Regions from separate parts of the Paenibacillus sp. CECT 9249 genome, predicted to be linked through region 2. Evidence: predicted binding sites of a transcription regulator. Region 2 holds the regulator's gene; each other region holds the start of a gene.
What was found. The regulator Rex, encoded in region 2, represses fermentation and respiration genes when NADH is low (regulators of the CRP and FNR family bind a similar motif). The targets are predictions, from matches to a motif close to TTGTGAAATATTTCACAA.

Region 1 (3,147 bases), on a different contig from region 2:
TACGTATAATCATAACTACAAACAGCTTTATTCCGATTTTCGCGAGTTTTGGCGGCAAATAAAAAAGACGGAAGACATTCTCGATTCGATCGCGGGCATCAGGCCGTCGATGATTCGCGCGCCGGGAGGGACGTACACCAATTTTGACGAAGGCTATTTCTCCTACTTGGAGCAAGGCGGTTACCTCGTCTACGACTGGAACGTCGACAGCGGCGACTCGAAACGCAGAAACGTACCCGCATCCGAGATCAAGAAGGGCGCCAAAGCCGAAAACATCAAAGGGGATGTCATCGTCCTGATGCATGACGGCGGCGGACATGAGGAAACGGTGAAGGCCTTGCCGGACATTATCCGTTATTACAAGGACAAAGGATATCAATTTGCGCCGCTCACGCCCGACGTGAAGCCAATTCAGTTCGGCGTCGCTTCGAAAATCAAATGGAACCGCGCGCAGCCTTCCGAAGCTTGGCTGAAGGAACACGTCTCCGCCAACGCCGCCGTGCTGACATCGACCCAGAAGCAGCCGGAATTGCCGCTCCATATTATTAACGGGAAAGATACGGTCTCGTTGCAAAATAACGAATACAAACAGTTTGAACGAAGCTATTACGTACAACTGAGGGCGGCCGTAGAACGGTTCGGCGGAACGGTACGCTGGAGCCCGGAGTCCAAAAAAGCGGAAATCAGGCTCGGCGGATCGAGCATCGTGCTGGAGTCGGCTTCGGGAAAAGTGACGGTATCCGAGCCGCGCAAGGAGCCGCGAAGCTTCCAATCATCCATGTGGCTGACGGACGGAACGACGTATATTTCGGTGCGGAATTTGGCGGAAATGATGAACCGGCAAGTCGCGGACTATACATTGACGGAAACGAAGCGGGAAGTCGTTTTGAAATGACCGTCTAAATCTCGCTAGCTTTGCAAACAAATGGAACAAACCATATTTTTTAAAATGTTATTTAATAACGTTGAGTTGCATTTTAATAAGTGTTGTGATTTTCTTACTCGCTTTCTTAATGACGTCTTCAAGGATTTCAATGATTAGTTGGCAATATTTCTTGTAATTTTCAAAGGTTGTTTCTACTGCTTTTAATAATGAGCTTTTTGCGGACGGCTTCATTATGAAGCCGTCCGCGCTTGCCGCTCGGCGTCTTGCCGCCGCTCGGCCACTCGAATCCCCACTCCGTCGCTCGTTGCTTCACCGCTCGCTGATGAAATCTCAACTTTTTGAATGCGATCGGCAATCATTTTTGCTTAATCCATTACGATTGTGTGACGTTTAACGGAAAGTTCGGATTTTAGTCACCGCGGTATTTTAAAACGTGATAAATATCACAATCCCATATTGATCTATCTGACATAATGTTTGACAGAAACAACGAGAGAAAGGTGGAAGAATAAACCAATGGATACGGTTATACTGTCACGCATCCAGTTCGCGTCGACGACGATTTTTCACTTCTTCTTCGTGCCATTGTCAATCGGGTTGGCGCTGCTTATCGCGATAATGGAAACGATGTATGTCGTCAAAGGCAAAGAAGAATATAAGAAAATGGCGAAGTTTTGGGGAAAGCTATTTTTAATTAACTTTGCCGTAGGGGTTGTGACGGGGATTATCCAGGAATTTCAGTTCGGCATGAACTGGTCCGACTATTCCCGGTTCGTCGGGGACGTGTTCGGCGCGCCGCTGGCGATCGAGGCTTTGTTGGCCTTCTTTATGGAATCGACCTTTATCGGGTTGTGGATCTTCGGTTGGGACCGTTTGTCCAAGAAGGTTCATTTGGCCTGCATTTGGCTCGTAGCCGCCGGAACGACCATATCCGCTTTCTGGATCTTGGTGGCGAACTCGTTTATGCAAAGACCGGTCGGTTTTGCGGTCAATAACGGCCGAGCGGAAATGAACGACTTTTTCGCGTTAATTACGAACGGTCAAGTGCTTGTCGAGTTTCCGCATACGGTCTTTGGCGCATTTGCGACAGGCGCATTCCTGATCACGGGGGTTAGCGCTTGGAAGATTTTGAAAAAGCAAGATGTCGAATTTTTCAAAAAATCGTTTAAACTCGGCGTTATTGTCGCTTTAATATCCTCTTTCTTAGTCGCTATTTACGGACACCAACAAGCGCAATATTTGGTTCATACGCAACCGATGAAGATGGCGGCGGCCGAGAGCTTGTGGGACAATAGCGAAGACCCGGCCCCTTGGACCGTCATTGCGGCCATCGATCCGGATAAGCAAGAGAATAAGATGGAACTCAAAATCCCTTACCTGCTCAGCTTCTTGTCTTATAGTAAGTTCTCGGGAGAGGTGCGCGGCATGAAGGAGCTGCAAGCGGAATACGAGCAAACGTACGGACAGGGCAACTATATTCCTCCGGTACGGACGACATTTTGGAGTTTCCGCATAATGGTGGCGGCCGGATCGCTTATGATATTGCTCGGCATGTACGGTTTATATTTGGCGATGAAGAAAAAACTGGACAGGCCCAACAAGTGGTTTATGAGACTTATGGTCTTCGGCATTTTCCTGCCGCATATCGCCAATGCATCCGGTTGGATTATGACCGAGATCGGTCGACAACCTTGGACCGTCTTCGGGCTCATGCGCACGGAGGACAGCATTTCGCCTAGCGTCACTTCCGGAGAAGTTCTATTCTCGTTACTGTCGTTTTCCACAATTTATACGATTTTATTAATCGTAATGATATCCTTGTTTGTACGTGTCATCAAGAAGGGTCCGAATGCGGTGGATAAGAACGAAGCGCATTCTATCGATCCGTTCGATGGGGAGGTAAACCATGCTTTCTCTAAATGAGCTTTGGTTCATACTTGTCGCGGTATTGTTTATCGGCTTTTTCTTCCTGGAAGGATTTGATTTCGGCGTTGGGATGTCAACGAGACTGCTCGCGAAAACCGACGGAGAACGCCGCGTATTGATTAATTCGATCGGTCCGTTCTGGGATGCCAACGAAGTTTGGCTGCTGACGGCGGGCGGTGCGATGTTCGCGGCCTTCCCGCACTGGTACGCTACGTTGTTCAGCGGCTTCTACGCTCCGCTTGTCGTCGTGCTGCTTGCCTTGATCGGCCGCGGGGTGGCCTTTGAATTCAGGGGCAAAGTGGAGAACGAACGTTGGAAGAAGACGTGGGATATCG
Region 2 (3,147 bases):
CCCACACCGATTTTTGAACCGCGGTGACTTCGGCCAAGTCGCTTTCCCGCAACGCGATGCGGCTCGCTTCGTTCTCCTCGTTCCAAACCGGGGTTTGAATATAAACGTAATATTGATGCAGGCCGATCAAGAGCAGGACCGCGGCGCACAAGACGATGATAATCCATTTCCTTTTATTCATGCCGGCAAATATCCTTTCTACCGCTGCAGCAAGCCTTCGAAGCAAGCCTGCGCTTCGCGGCGCACTTTTTCTTCATCCAACGTCAGGCATTCGCCGTCCCGCACAATTGGCTTGCCGTCCACCCAGACATGAGCCACGTCTTTCGCCGACGCGGAATAGACGGCATGAGAAATGAGATCGGTGTGCGGCACAAAATGCGCTTGATCGATATCGATCGCGATGAAATCGGCCTTCATGCCGGCTTGCAGCAAGCCGACGTTGTTCAAAGCGATCGAACGCGCGCCATATACCGTCCCCATGCGGAGCGCTTCGGCGGCGGGAACCGCGGTCGGATCGCCGGAGACGCCTTTATGGATGAGAGCCGCCAATCGTATTTCTTCGAACATGTCGAGATTGTTGTTGCTGGCGGCGCCGTCGGTGCCGAGCGATACGGTAACGCCCGCTTTGAGCAGTTCGGGAACGCGCGCTACGCCGCTCGCCAGCTTCAGATTGCTGCCGGGATTATGCGACACGCTTACTTGATGGCGCGAAAGCACCTCGATTTCGTCGTCCGTTAAATGAACCGCATGGGCCACTAGCGAAGGACGCGAGAAAAAGCCAAGTCTCTCCAAATGAGCGACCGGCCGCAAACCGTAATCTTTCACATTCTGCTTGACTTCGGCGCGCGTTTCCGACATATGCGTATGCAGCGGCAAATCGAGATCGTGGGCCGCCTGCACGAATTGTTCGATAAAAGCGGGCGGGCAAGTATAAGGAGCGTGCGGAGACATCATCGCCGTAATACGCCCTTCCGCCTTGCCATGCCAATCCTGCGCGAACTGAATGGCTTCCGCCAATTTGGCTTTTTGGACCTCTTCCGGACATAACCCGATGGCGCCGCGCATCAAGCAGGCGCGAATGCCGGATTGTACCGTTACTTTCGCCACTTCGTCCATATGATCGTACATATCGAGGAACGTCGTCGTGCCGCCCTTGAGCATTTCGAGCACGGATAGGGCGGTGCCCCAGTATACGTCTTGCGACGTAAATTTGGCTTCCATCGGCCACATTTTGTCCTGCAGCCACACTTGCAGCGCAAGATCGTCCCCGTATCCGCGCAGCAAAGACATGGCGGCATGTCCGTGCGTGTTGATTAAGCCCGGCATGAAGAACAAGCCTTTGCCGTCCACCGTTTCGATCTCATCCGGCAAGTCGTCCGGAAGATCGCCGCCGACGTAACGGATCAAGTCGTCTTCGATGACCATATATCCGTATACAACCGGCCGATCCGCGTCCAGTGTGGCGAAGTACCCGTTTTTAATCATCCATTGCTTCGTCATGTTCTTCCGACTCCTTTTCGTTTTGCAAATAATAGGCCAGGCTTAATAGATCGGTCGTGAAATCGGCCGTATGGATTCGAATATGAGGCGGCACTTTCAAAATGACCGGAGCAAAATTCAAGATCGCCTTTACCCCCGCATCGATAAATTGATCGGCGACATGCTGCGCCTCCGCGGCCGGAACCGTAATAATGCCGATTCGTACGTTCAACCGTTGGACCGTCTCCTTCAGCTCGCTCATCGGTTGAATGGTCAAAGCGTTCAATTTCGAACCGATCTTCGGTTCGTACGCGTCGAAGACGGCAACGATTTTCATGTTGTCTTTTAAATAGGCATTATAATTGCTCAACGCATGACCCAAGTTCCCGGCACCGACGAGCGCTACATTAATAGGTTGATTCAGTTTCAATATTTGTCTGATTTTTTGAATTAAATAAGCGACATCGTAGCCGATGCCTTTGCGTCCGAATTCACCGAAATAGGCCAAATCTTTACGGATTTGCGCGGGGTTCAAATCCAATTTCAATCCTAAATCTTGCGACGATACGGTCAACACTTCCCGCTGTTGCAATTCGTTTAGATAACGCAAATAAATCGGAAGACGGCGCACGACCGCTTCAGATATTTTCTCCGCTTTCATCGGCAACCTCCATTTCTTCGTTTTGCGACAGCCATTCTTGTATTCTCGGAACGATTTGGTGGAGCGGCATATGCTCCATTTTCGGTCCAGGCAAGGAATATAAAAAATATTTGCCATAGTAAGATTCAATGACGCGCGTATCGTATATAATGACGATGCCCCGGTCCTGCGCGGTTCGAACGAGACGTCCGAATCCTTGCTTGAAACGGATGACCGCTTGCGGCACGGAAAGCTTCATGAACGGATTTTTTTTCTGTTTTTGCAAAAGATCCGATTTCGCTTCCATCAGCGGATGATTCGGCGGCTGAAACGGCAAGCGCACGATGGCGAGACAAGTTAACGCATCCCCCGGCAAATCGACGCCTTCCCAGAAACTGCTCGTTCCGAGCAATACGGATGCCGATTGATCCTGGAAACGGCGCGTCAGCTTGCTGCGGTTGCCGCTATCGATGCCCTGTCCCAGAACTTGAATATTGCTGGCGTTCAGTATTTCTTTCAAAGGTTCGTATACTTGCTTCATCATGCGGTACGATGTAAACAAGACAAGCATCCGTCCTTGCGTCGCTACCGCCGTTTCCGCAAGCGATTCCACCAGTTTTGCGATGAAATCGGCGTCTGCGAACGATCCTTTCAACGTCGGAAAATCGCGGGGAATGACGACGAGCGCCTGTTTGCGGTATTGGAACGGAGACGGAAGCTGAACGCTGCGGAGCTTCTCTTGTTCTTGCGCCTCGACGAGTCCCAATTGCTCGCAAAAGTACTGAAACGATTTATCCACCGTAAGCGTGGCGGAAGTCATAATAATGCTCTTCTTGGCGTCGAAGAAATATTCCTTCAGTTGCCGGCTGACATCGGCCGGAACGGCGAACATTTGCAGCGACTTGCTGCGGAAGTTAGCGTTCGCCTCGAGCCAATAAACCGTTGCGGGATCGTTCAATTTCATGAAAAGACGCAATTCGTCGCGATGTCTCGCCATGTCCTTGAACAGTCCCGCAAGATCCGTCACG
Region 3 (3,147 bases), 220 kb from region 2:
TGCACGTGCTTGCGGAAATTCTGCCGCAAGACAGGGCGGAAGCGGTACGCAAGCTGCAGGTACAAGGCCATCAAGTGGCGATGATCGGAGACGGCATCAAAGACGCTTCGGCATTGGCCGCGGCCGATATTGGCATCGCGATCGGCAACGGATCCGAGATTGCGATGGAAGCCGCGGATGTCGCGCTGCTTCGGGGAGATTTGAACAGCATTCCCGACGCGATCCACTTAAGCCATAAAACGATGAACAATATGAAACAGAATTTGTTCCTGGCGCTGGCGTATCATGCGATCGGCATTCCGATTGCCGCCGCCGGCTTGCTTGCCCCGTGGGTTGCGGGGGCGGCGATGGCGCTTAGTTCGCTGTCCGTCATCGTCAATGCGCTAAGGCTGCAAAAAGCGAAATTGCGCTAATCGCCGGAGCGGATCTGCACGCGCATTCGCTTGTTTCCAACGAAATTGTCATCTCTTTGAAACTTTTTCGCGCTTATCTTGTTGCATAATGAATCTATTAAGTACGATTACAACTAGAAAGCGAGTGTAGTTATGAAGTTGACGAAGCTCATATTCGGAGCTGGCACGGCGCTATTGCTGATTACCGGAAGCGCGTGCTCGCCGAAGGAAGCGCTTCAGACGGAAGCACCTCGAATGGAGTCCGAATTGAAAACGGAGAAAGTGCCGACGACGACGCTCGAAATCAACGGCGGGAAAATTGTGCCAAACTTGACGAATACGATCATCGCCGACTTTAAGGAAGGCATTAAAGTACGCGACATTCTGGAAGGAAGCGGGATCGTCAAGGTTTCCGAAGACGGCGAATCGATCGTGTCCGTCAACGATGTTGCCCTCGATCCGACGATGGAGTGGGGGATTAAAGTGAATGATAAGGAAGTATCCGCAGAACCGTTAAATCATATGCTGAATGAAAATGACCGGGTTGAAATTTTCGTGAAAACGACGGAAGTCGACCCGTCCTCCAACCTTATCAAATAAAAATTCGATTTGCATACATAATTACAATGGAATAGCGGCATACATACGGCGAAGACCGGATCTAAAGCGCGACGAGCGCGCAATGGATCCGGTCTTTGCATTATCGTTCAAACTTGGCATTCTGCGCTGTGAAATTTATCACATCGTTCGAAAACCGTTGAATGTATACTCGAATTACTTCGTACACAGGGGAGGTATTCGATATGCGAAGCCAAGAGCGCGAGAAGCTTGTATTGATCGGAAACGGAATGGCGGGCGTCAGTGCGCTGGAGCAAGTAATGAAGCTGTCTTCATCGTTCGATATTACCGTATTCGGCAGTGAGCCGCATCCGAACTATAACCGGATTATGCTGTCCTATGTACTTGAGGGAAGCAAATCGATTTCCGATATTATTTTAAACGACTGGAATTGGTATAGGGAAAATAATATTACGCTTCATACCGGAACAACCGTGACTCATATCGATACGGCAAACAAAACGGTGCACACGGACAAGGGCGTCTCGGTCGCATACGACAAATGTATTATCGCAACAGGTTCGAATCCGGTCATGCTTCCTATTCCCGGAATCGATAAGGAGGGAATCGTCTCGTTCCGAGACATTGCAGACTGCAGCCGGATGATCGAAGCCGCGCGCACATTCAAGAAAGCGGCGGTAATCGGCGGCGGATTGCTTGGCTTGGAGGCCGCCAAAGGATTGCTCGGGCTAGGCATGGACGTAACCGTCGTTCATCTGGAAGACAGATTGATGGAACGCCAGTTGGATGACGAGGCGGCGGCCATGTTGAAGCGCGAATTGGAACGGCAAGGCTTGAAATTCGCAATGGGCAAGCGAACGGTGGAAATAGCGGGGGACCAAAGAGTAAGCGGATTGCGGTTTGACGACGGCACGGAACTCGAGACGGATTTCGTCGTCATGTCGGTAGGCATTCGTCCGAATGCCGAACTGGCCAAAACAAGCGGAATCAACTTCAATCGGGGGATTATCGTCAACGATTTCATGCAAACGTCCGCTCCGGACGTATATGCGGTCGGAGAATGCTGCGAGCATCGCGGCGTCAGTTACGGTTTGGTCGCGCCGTTGTTCGAGCAGGGCATGGTGCTTGCCAAACATATATGCGGTGTGGAGACGAAGCCGTACGAAGGGTCGGTGCTGTCGACGAAATTGAAAATTTCCGGCGTCGACGTTTTTTCTACCGGGGAATTCGAGAACAGGCCGGATCTGCAAGTGATTCGAACGCAGGACGATTGGAACAATACGTACAAAAAAATATTGCTGCGCGGCAACCGCGTCGTAGGCGCCGTGCTGTTCGGGGACGTATCCGAATCGTCCCGCCTGCAGCAGTGGATTAAAACGGGCAAAGAAATGACGAAAGAGATGTATGCTTCCATCATGGGAACAGGTTGCTGCGGAGGTGCGGAAAAGAGCAACGCGGCCGCCGAGATGGCCGACGACGAAATCATATGCGGCTGCAACGGAGTGAACAAGAAAGCGATCGTCGACGCTATAAGAGAGCAAGGTTTGACGACGGTCGACGAAATTAAAGCCCAAACGGGGGCGACGCGTTCTTGCGGCGGATGCAAACCGTTGGTTGAACAACTATTGCAGCTGGAATTAGGCGAGCGATACGATGCCGTTGCGAGCAAGCAGGGCATTTGCGGTTGTACGGCGCTCAGCCGTGACGAGATTGTGGCGGCGATTCGCGAGAAGGGACTCGGAACGATTAAAGAAACGATGCATGTGCTCGGTTGGCGCAATTTGGAGGGCTGTTCGAAATGCCGTCCCGCGCTGAATTACTATTTAGGCATGATCCGCCCTGTCCAATATGAAGATGACAAATCGTCCCGTTTCGTCAACGAACGGATGAACGCCAACATCCAAAAGGACGGTACCTATACTGTTGTGCCGCGCATGTACGGCGGCGTTACGACGCCGGAGGAATTGAAAAAAATCGCCGAGGTGGCCGTGAAATACGATGTGAAGGTCGTCAAAATGACGGGCGGACAACGGCTTGACTTAATCGGCGTCAAGAAACAGGATTTGCCGAAAGTATGGGAGGAGCTTGACATGCCGTCCGGCTATGCGTACGCCAAATCGCTCCGTACTGTCAAAACATGCGTCGGTTCTTCATTCTGCCGTTTCGGCACGCAAGA
Region 4 (3,147 bases), on a different contig from region 2:
ACCGTCCCGCATCGCCCAACATCGCATCCTGGGCGACGCGCCTGCCGCCTTTATGCGAACAGGCCGGCGATAAAGTCGAACAAGCGCATGAGCCAATCCCATAAGAAGAAACGCACTTCCGTCTCGCCCGCCGCAGCGGCCGCGCCGACATTGATTCTCTCCGCGCCCTGCTCCGCTTTTCCGTTCGCTTTGACGCTCTTCGCATCCGTTTTGGCATCGGCATTCCCTTGTGCCGCTTGCTCCTGGCCGTCGCGGGATTTAGCGACCGCTTCGCCCGTTCCCGCATCGATAAAGCAGAGCGGAGGAAACAAGACGCACCACCAATTCTGTCCCTCGCCTTTGCCCAAAGTCACCCGTACCGCCTCGTAATCCCCGGCGGGATATACTTGATCGCCGTACATTTTTGTCGGAAACGGCACGTTGCCGAAATCGACCTGATAGCCGTAATCGATTTGTTTTGCTTCCAATTCCTCCGCCACAATCGCCTCAATTTCGGACAAATGCGTCGTTACGATCCGGCGCGCTTCTTCCAAACTTTGCGGTTCTTCAAGCTGTTCGACCCATGTATTCATTTGCGCGACAATCTTGTCGCGGATTTGCCTTTTCACTGCCTGATCGGCAGCGCTATCCGAGTTCGCCAAAATGCGCAGGCGAATCGATTCTTGCGGAATCGCGCCTTGCACAACCGCCGCATCCGTGCGGTTCAACTCCCAACTCATCATCATAGTAACCAAAGCGAATATAATAAAAGCGGCAAAAAGTCCCGATTTACGCAACATACCAAAACGCCTCCCTAGCAGCGCTATCATAGGATCGCCGTTCGATTATCGATGGTTCGAGCGGCTATGTATAAGTGCTGAAACTATAAGAGACTCATGAGTTCTATTGATCAGTATGCCCGTATGCGGAAAACTTAAACCTATCAATCTATTAAATTTTCTATCAAAAAAAGGGCCGCTGACTCCGCAGCGCCCCTTGTCATCATTTTCCCAGTCTCATTGTCGTCTGTTAACGCTTTTGCCTAGTAACCGTATGCATTCGAACGGTCGGCAAGCGTAACAATCATTTCTTCCTCTTCCTGAAAGTGATTCATCAGTACTAGATAAGCCTGTGCCAAATAAGAAGCCATCTCCGTCGCAGCTTCCGGCCGAATCGGCAGCACTGCACGGTCCAGCGCCCCCAGAAAAGCCAATACGTACTGCTCGGCCAACTCGTGGCCATGCTCCATCGCGCAAAACTGCTCGGGCTCTTCGCCGAAATACCAAGCGATCATCGGAAATAGCGTTTCATCTTCCCATCTGGCATGGGCGGCCAGTTCGCTCATATAGGATACAACCTTCTTTTTCAGACCGGTGATGATGTGAATCAGTTGCTCGTCATGCCGCTCCCGCACGATGGTCTGTGCAGCCTCGCGCAGTTCCATCAGCCCTTTCCGAAGGGCCGCATGCTCTTCCTTCAATCGGTCAACCGCCTCTTCCAAAAGATACAACGGGTGATTCAATATCTCTTCTCCAATGGTCAGTCCGGCATAAGTTTTCATCATGCATCCCTCCATAAATATGCTTTCGTCGCTTCCTTACATTAAGAGTATAGAAATACGGAAAAATCGTATGTGAATTAATTCACTTATCAATCGCATTACCCGGTACACTTCTGTGACATTTCTTTCACATTGCGCGACGCCTATGCCCTCGGCACGATCCGGAGTTGGCAGCACTGTGACTCTTATCATTCGATTTGGGCTTGCATTCGGCTATGCTAGCAATAGGGAATGAAGATATTTTGCCTGAAAGGAGTTGCGTATGCCAACCGTTATTTCAAACACCGAAGTTGCCGGGAATATATGGCTTCTGACGGTCGAAGGCGAATTTTCAGGCGGGATGGGCCAATTTTATATGCTCCGCGCATGGAAGAATGATCCGCTGCTGTCACGTCCTCTTAGTATTTTTAATATCAAGCCGGGCATGATTCAATTTTTGTACAAGGTGCGCGGGAAAGGCACAATGAGATTGGCGCGGCTGAAACCTGGAGATTCGATCGGACTGGAAGGACCGTTCGGGAACGGCTTTCCGAATTTGAAAGGAAAAATCGCGCTTGTTGGCGGAGGCGTGGGGATCGCCCCGTTCTATTATGCCGCCAAACAATTGCCCGCGGCCGACGTTTATTTAGGCTTTAGCCACGAACCGTATCTGGTCGATGAATTTCGCCGGGCAGCAAGACGCGTTATACCGAAATTCGGGCTAAGTCTGGTGAATGATCTGGAGATCGGATTATATGATGCGATCTTCGCTTGCGGCCCGAACGCCATGATGCGAGCGCTCGCGCAAAAAGCGGAGCATACGGGAACGGCCGTCTATGTATCGTTGGAGAAGCATATGGCTTGCGGCATCGGGGCTTGTCTCGTTTGCAGCGTAGTTTGTAAAGAGGGAAACAGGAAAGCTTGCGCGGACGGTCCGGTATTTCTAGCGAGGGAAGTGAACTTTGATGCGGAATATGGTTTGTAATGTGGCGGGCATTCCGTTTGCCAATCCGGTCGTGATGGCTTCGGGAACGTTCGGCTTCGGCATGGAATATGCCCGAATATACGATATTAATAAGCTTGGCGGCATTGCCGGCAAAGGATTGACGTTCCGTCCGAGAACCGGGAACGTCGGCTTTCGAGCATGGGAAACCGCGTCGGGAATGATGAACAGCGTCGGGCTGGAAAATCCGGGCATTCCCGCTTTCCTGGAGCGAGAGATGAAATTTATGGAGACGATCAAGCCGGTAAAAATTATTAATCTTGGCGGCAGCGATGTCGATGAATATGTGCTTGGCGCACGCGCAATCACGGAGTATACGATGAAACGGAGATTGCAAGGGGGTCAAGGCGTCGATATGATGATCGAACTAAACATTTCGTGCCCGAATGTGAAAGATGGCGGGTTGGCTTACGGAATCAGGACAGACATGGCCCGAACGGTCGTGCGCGAGGTCAGGGCGGCAACATCGCTTCCGCTTGCGGTCAAGCTGTCGCCGAACGCCGAGAATATCGTCCAAATGGCGGCAATGTGCGAGGAAGAAGGGGCCGAGGCGCTGTCGCTTGTCAACACATTCTCCGCTATGGCGATAGATATTAACCGCAGAAAAAGCGTTTTCGAGCAAGGC

Region 1: LQ229_RS06495 (cytochrome ubiquinol oxidase subunit I) is a predicted target of Rex. The motif match lies at 1,318-1,335, and genes of this name have one in related genera.
Region 3: nirB (nitrite reductase large subunit NirB) is a predicted target of Rex. The motif match lies at 1,119-1,136, and genes of this name have one in related genera.
Region 4: LQ229_RS02780 (hemerythrin domain-containing protein) is a predicted target of Rex. The motif match lies at 1,611-1,628, and genes of this name have one in related genera.

Annotation. Positions count from the first base shown of each region.
Region 1 covers NZ_CAKKLI010000005.1:31,451-34,597, reverse strand. The annotation lists gene LQ229_RS06500 (polysaccharide deacetylase) at 1-895, shown strand, start outside; gene LQ229_RS27090 (hypothetical protein) at 1,065-1,199, opposite strand; gene LQ229_RS06495 (cytochrome ubiquinol oxidase subunit I) at 1,403-2,809, shown strand; gene cydB (cytochrome d ubiquinol oxidase subunit II) at 2,793-3,147, shown strand, end outside.
Region 2 covers NZ_CAKKLI010000004.1:245,120-248,266, reverse strand. The annotation lists gene LQ229_RS06275 (DUF5590 domain-containing protein) at 1-181, opposite strand, end outside; gene LQ229_RS06270 (amidohydrolase) at 199-1,500, opposite strand; gene LQ229_RS06265 (redox-sensing transcriptional repressor Rex) at 1,478-2,140, opposite strand; gene dinG (ATP-dependent DNA helicase DinG) at 2,118-3,147, opposite strand, start outside.
Region 3 covers NZ_CAKKLI010000004.1:22,331-25,477, forward strand. The annotation lists gene LQ229_RS05080 (heavy metal translocating P-type ATPase) at 1-413, shown strand, start outside; gene LQ229_RS05085 (hypothetical protein) at 546-992, shown strand; gene nirB (nitrite reductase large subunit NirB) at 1,196-3,147, shown strand, end outside.
Region 4 covers NZ_CAKKLI010000002.1:170,355-173,501, forward strand. The annotation lists gene spoIIR (stage II sporulation protein R) at 51-779, opposite strand; gene LQ229_RS02780 (hemerythrin domain-containing protein) at 1,022-1,543, opposite strand; gene LQ229_RS02785 (dihydroorotate dehydrogenase electron transfer subunit) at 1,803-2,504, shown strand; gene LQ229_RS02790 (dihydroorotate dehydrogenase) at 2,485-3,147, shown strand, end outside.